Regions from separate parts of the Carnobacterium divergens DSM 20623 genome, predicted to be linked through region 2. Evidence: riboswitches for the same ligand, from Rfam matches in the RefSeq annotation. Region 2 holds a riboswitch; the other holds the start of a gene.
The links. Region 2 has a riboswitch for thiamine pyrophosphate ahead of BR52_RS11330 (ABC transporter permease). Riboswitches for the same ligand answer to the same signal wherever they lie in the genome.
Positions count from the first base shown of each region.

Region 1: another riboswitch for thiamine pyrophosphate. It lies ahead of thiT (energy-coupled thiamine transporter ThiT); the one in region 2 lies ahead of BR52_RS11330 (ABC transporter permease).

Region 1 is NZ_JQLO01000001.1:792,393-795,577, forward strand. Features, by position in the region: gene BR52_RS03900 (alpha/beta hydrolase) at 1-664, shown strand, start outside; gene BR52_RS03905 (hypothetical protein) at 747-1,166, shown strand; gene BR52_RS03910 (hypothetical protein) at 1,181-1,693, shown strand; TPP riboswitch at 1,760-1,866, shown strand; gene thiT (energy-coupled thiamine transporter ThiT) at 1,941-2,522, shown strand; gene cls (cardiolipin synthase) at 2,665-3,185, shown strand, end outside.
Region 2 is NZ_JQLO01000001.1:2,375,563-2,378,747, reverse strand. Features, by position in the region: gene BR52_RS11335 (ABC transporter substrate-binding protein) at 1-793, opposite strand, end outside; gene BR52_RS11330 (ABC transporter permease) at 790-1,542, opposite strand; TPP riboswitch at 1,591-1,696, opposite strand; gene BR52_RS11325 (hypothetical protein) at 1,839-2,333, shown strand; gene BR52_RS11320 (helix-turn-helix domain-containing protein) at 2,372-2,722, opposite strand; gene BR52_RS12645 (helix-turn-helix domain-containing protein) at 2,986-3,185, opposite strand, start outside.

The DNA of each region.
Region 1 (3,185 bases), 1.6 Mb from region 2:
GTTGATGGAGGAACAGGTGACTAGCAACGCAGCCCTAAAAATTCAAGTTAAAAAAGATGGCAAGATTCACTATTTAAATCAATTGAAAAAAAGTAGTGAGCGTCCTTTTATCGTTGTCGGTTTTGAAGACAATACCGAAAAAGCAGTAGATATTGAAGCTAAATGGTTTCAAAACGTAGTGCTAGACGTCAAAAAAAAATACCCGTTTTCGACTTTTGATGCTGTGGGTCATTCAAATGGAGGATTAGTCTTAGCGACTTATTTAGAGAACTATCAAACAACCTCAAATCCCCAAATGAATCGCTTGATAACCATTGCAACGCCATTTAATGATACAAAAGCCGAATATAACGACAATAATCTAGCCTTTACAGAAGTGAAAAAAGCGAGCCATCTATTAACTAATTTTACTGAAAAACAAACGCAATTGCCTTCGTCGTTAAAGGTTTTGGCAATAGCTGGAGATCAAGAAAAAAATGAGACGCATAGTGATGGCGTAGTTCCTGTACAAAGCGCATTAGCTAGTCGGCTATTTATCAAAAAGCAAGTGGCAAGCTATCAAGAAAGCATCATTACTGGCAAACAAACAGGTCATAGTGACTTGTTAGATAATTCAAAGGTACAAAAACAAGTGAAGGCATTTATTTATCAAGATGAGAATTAGCATTGTAGCGAATAAAGCTATTAACAAACGCGTTGTAGTTTACTTTCTGTTTCCTTATACTGAATAAAAGGAGTGATGTGAATTGTTGAGAAAAGATCGTAAAAATCTGAGGTATCAATATGGCTACTATTCATTTTTAGTGTTTATTGGGTTATTTCTTATGAATCAATTTCTGACTGGAACTGGCTTTCAGTGGGCGGAAACCAATCGTTTAGAAACATGGATTTTATTGTTGTTTAGTTCCTTTTATTTTGGTGTAATGACGAGTTGGAAAGGTGCGCTGGGTCATGAAGCGAGTATTAAAAAAAGAATGATTTTATTTTATTTTGTTATGAGTATCACAGCCTTCGCTGTAACGGTTACCAACTATAAAATAGAAGCAATCATGGTAAATGGCAAATTGCAATTTGTTGCGAGTATTTATTTAATAAGTATTTATTGGTTTTTAATAGCCTTGTTAAGCTTGTATCAACGTAAAAAACAATTGGGAAAAATCATTTAATAGGAGAGGATAGAATGAAAGCGTATGGTTATGAAAATCCAAAATATTCAGTGTTTTTATCCGTTGCCAAACAACTAAATGAATGTGGAATTGTTCCGGTTTTAATGGGTTCACTAGGTCTTGAGATTGTAACAACTAAAAATTGGGATGTTGGAGATATTGATATACATATTCCAGGAGATAGCAGGGGATGGTCAGCTCCGGTTGAAGAAATCATTTACCAATGGGAAGAAGTAAAAAAACAACTTGAAGGATTAGGTTTCTCATTGGTTGATTTACACGAGCATGCTTTTGAAAAAGGAACCTTGCGAGTTGAATTTTCAGTTATTGATACACTGCCTGAATTTGCAGGAATTGCCTTAGATGACATTAAGCAAATAGAAGATCAAGAGATACGTTATCGACTTTTAAATGCCACTCAATATTATCAACTTTATCAAGCTTCTTCTAAAGATAGTTACCGAAATCAGAAAAATAATCAAAAGGATTTTGCAAAAATAGCTTATTTAGCTGAACACTTAAAATAACTTCAAAAGTTGACGAATGAAAAAAGGCTTGGTATGATAAAGAACGTAAAATAAATTAATAGAACAACCATCACAAAGGGGTGCTGCAAATGCGGCTGAGATTGAATCAAGTGGATTCTAACCCTTCGAACCTGTTCGTTAGTACGAGCGTAGGAATTGTGACGGGGCGACGATGATAAAAAGAATCATTCAGCTCCTCCTTTGTTGTGTGGCACTGTTCGACACATTCAAAGGAGGAGTTTTTTTTATGTCAAAAACAAAGTTAACCATCTGGATTGAAGGAACGATTTGTGCGGCACTTGCAATCGTTTTGTCATTTTTACCAACAAATATCGGAGCAAATTTCACCATTTCATTAGGAATGATTCCGCTTATTCTTTTTAGTTTTAGAAGAGGAGTAGCAGCAGGAATTGTTGCTGGATTTTTATGGGGCGTTCTGCATTTTTTAGTTGGAAATGTGGCTATTTTAAATTTACTACAAGGCTTTATAGAATATTTTATCGCGTTTATGTTTACGGGATTTGCAGGCGTAGTAGCCAGCCAAGTACGAGAATCAATCGTGACTAGGCAACGTAGGAAAATGGTGAGCTATATTATAGTGGGAACTTTTATTGGAACATTCGCCCGCTTCTTTTGGCATTTCGTAGCAGGATTTTATTTTTGGGGAAGTTATGCTCCAAAGGGAATGAGTGCGGTTTGGTTTTCCTTTATTATGAATGGGGGAAGCGCATTGGCAACAGGAATTGTCACCAGTGTTGTTTTAGTGATTGTGGCTGCTACAGCACCCGACTTATTTCTTTCGAAAGAAACAAGTTGGCTAAAAAAATAAGAATTTTAAAAAGGGACTTTGACAGGGTCCTTTTTTTATTAGAAAAAGAATTATTTTTATAAATGAGATAAGATTTTAGTAGCTAAAAGAAAAACTTCATAGTAAGATAATAAAGAATTAAGTTCGTTTAAAGGAGGCTTTTATGAATACTATTTTACTTGTTATCGCTCTTGTGACATTGATTAATATTTTTTTAGCTATCATCACAGTTTTTCGTGAAAAGCGAGATATAGCAGCCACGTGGGCATGGTTGCTCGTCCTTGTTTTATTACCGGGAATTGGGTTTATTGCGTATCTTTTTGTTGGTAAAAAAATCTCTCGAGAGAAAATTTTTGATATTAAGACGCAGGAAAGCATTGGAATGAGTGAACTTGTTTTGGCTCAAAAAGAAATGCTTGCGGAAGATGAATTGCTGTCAAGCAAACAAAGTAATGAAAATACAAAAGAAATGGCAAGTTTATTTTTGGAAAGCGATGAATCGATTTTAACCAAAGGAAATGAATTGAAGATTTTTACCGATGGAAAAGAAAAATTTGATCATTTGATTCATGATATCCAACAAGCCAAACACCATGTTCATTTATTGTATTATACGTTTCATCAAGATGAGCTAGGAAATCGAGTTTTAGCAGCATTGGAAGAACGAGCTGCAGCAGGTGTTGA
Region 2 (3,185 bases):
GAAGAATTTCTGCTGAAGCATCTGGATGTTTAATCGCTTCCTGATATCCTTTTTTGGTGGCTGCTAAAAATGCTGTAACTGTAGCTGAATCTTCATCAATCATTTTTTTATTCGTTATGATGACGGGTGTGTAATAATCTAAACGCTTATCTAACGTTCGCAAAGGCAGATAGTTTAACTTTGCATTAGCCATTTCAGCCTTAACGTTATCCCAACCTTCGTAAAACCATTTGATGTCCACGTCTTTACCTAATGAATCAAATCCACCACCAGAATCTCCTACTAATGTCAGTTTGTTGAAATCTGCACCAACATTGTTCATAACTGCTTTGATGGTCGCTTCTTCACTTGGCGCTTGCCAACCAGAATAGACTTTTCCTTCAAAATCTTTCGGACTTTTAATGTCACTATTTTTAGCACTCGCAAAGCCGGAAGTGTTGTGTTCCATAATCGTAGCAATCGTCTTAATCGGTAATTTATCCTCTGAAGTCAATGCATAAGTAACATCTTCTTGATAACTGATCCCAAATTGACCTTTTCCCGTTGCAACTAAAGTAGCTGAAGTATTTTCGTTACCAGGCTCAACAAATTGAACATTTAAACCCGCTTTTTTATAGTATCCCTTTTTCAAGGCTACATACATTCCCGTATGATTTGTATTTGGAACAAAATCTAAAATAACTGTCACATCTTTTAATTTTTTGGCTTCTTGACTTTTTTTCGACTCCTGACTACATCCAACTAAACTGCCGATGAAAATAAGTGCTATTATTGCTACTACTATTTTTTTCATATTCTTTTTCCCCTTTTTAAATAAACCAATTTTTCAAGTAATTTTACTACACCATTCATAAATAAACTCAATAAAATAATGACCACTACACAGGCAAATACCTTATCTAACATGTACCCATTTTTCACTCGAATCATGTAATAGCCCAAGCCTGCTGAAGCGTTTAGCCACTCTCCTATAATCGCACCACCAATGCAATATGTTGCTGCAACACGTAAGCCAGAAAAAAATCCGCCAATCGCTGCTGGGATTTTAACCAATCGATACAATTGTCCCTTACTTGCACCAAACGTTTTGAGTAAATTTAATTGCGCCACTTCAACTTTCCCTAAAGCATCTGAAAATGAAACGACCATTGGAAAAAAACACATCAAGATCACCATTACAATTTTAGGTGCCATACCAAAACCCAACCAAATCGAAAATAGCGGTCCTAAAATCATCACTGGAATGGTTTGGGAAACAACAAAATGTGGGTAGATTGAAAACTTAATCGTTTGAGAAGCATCCATTATTAGTGCCATTCCAAAAGCTAATATGCTGGCAATCACCAATCCAATCGTTGCCTCAGTCAATGTAACGACTCCATGCATCGCCAATATCGAACGGTTCTCAAACAATGTCTTTATAATCTTAGAGGGCGCTGGCAAAATATACAGCGGGATTCCGCCAATGGAAACTAGCATCTCCCAAATCATCAAAATTGCAAGAAATGTCACTAGCGGATAGACTAACGTTTTCTTTTTCATACTAACTCCTAACCAATAAAAAAACTGCGCCCACGGAAAGTAGGCACAGTAAAAGAACACGTTCACTCCCTACGATGGTACTAACCAACAGGTTCAACGGGTCTAAGCTCACAGCTTACTCTCAGGCCATTTATGACCTCCCCACGCTTTATATTAAGTTTATTTTAATTGACACAAGTGTACTATAAAAAAATTAAGAATACAATGGACAAAATAAATAACAACCGAAATCATTCCTGTGCTATACTTTAATGAGTGACTAGTCTAGTATTACAAACAATAGGGGGATTTAAAAAATGTTCTATCTTTTTTTATTTATTTTGTTAATAATTATTATTCCAAAACACACTAAAGTTGAAAAAGAAGCAAGCCATTTATTTATCGATATGTATAAAATACCTGTCAAAAAAGTGAAAAATCCAGTGAAACAGGTTTTTCTAATAGAAAAATATTTTAATATTAAAGGATTTCATTCTTATCAGATAACGACTCTTTGGATTATCTTTGGATCAATTATTGGTGGTGCTGTCTTAGCTCTATTGGGGGTCGCGATAGGTACCTCTATAAATAATCCCACTTTACTTGGTACCCTGGTTTTTTTAGGTCTATTCATTTTGATTGTGGGTGTAATATATAGTTGGATTCGCATCTTTAGAATGCATTCCAAAATTAGACCTCAATCTTGGATAAGATTATTTAATTACGTCGATCCAGAATTGGATACACAATTTATGCAAGAAAAAAAATGGCAAAAATTCTTATTATTAACTTTAATTGAAAATAAAAACTAACCAAGCAAAGAGTCACGGAACAGTCATTCCGTGACTCTTTATTTTTCTTCAGACCTTACTTTATCTGATTTAAATTCCAAATAATCCTTAAAATCTTCAATCAAATAAGCTTGTGTTTCTTCGGCTAATCCATGTGTTTTAAGTAAGATAAATTGGCTCAATTCCTCTATACATTCTTGTTCCTTTGAATAGTGGATATTATTTTCATTAATTAAGGTTGAAATGCTGACATTAAAGTAATCAGCAACCTTTTGCAAGCGGTCAACCGAAGGAGATTGGTGCTCCCATTTTCGAATCGTGCTATTTCCAAAATTCAAGGTGCGTTCTAATTCTGCAATTGAAATTTTTTTCTCTTTTGCTAATAATCTTATTTTTTCATAAATACTCATTTTATCAACCTCTCTAGCTTTACAAACTAAAAAAGTTTTAGCTAATAATCTAAAATATTTTGACTTTTAGAATATCAACCGTTATAATAAGTTTGTAAGCATAGTTTTATATAACTATTGTGTCTTGGCGGACAAAGTAATAACAAATAAAACAATAAATGGGTTATTTGAACCAATTGGTTATCATTACTATGCTTATACTATACCATAGGCCATTATCCAATTCAATATTCGAAGAATATAATATAAGACGATTAGCTTAACTAATCTTTTTGTTCTTTTTTCACTTTATCTGTTTTAAATTCCAAGTAGTCTTTAAAATCTTGAATCAAATAAGCTTGTAACTCTTCTTTTAAATCACTTGTTTGTAACAGTATAAAATGGCTTAATTCACTAGCATAGTTATCCTCTTGCTCATTTAGTAACATTGAAATAGACACATTAAAATAATTTGATACCTTAT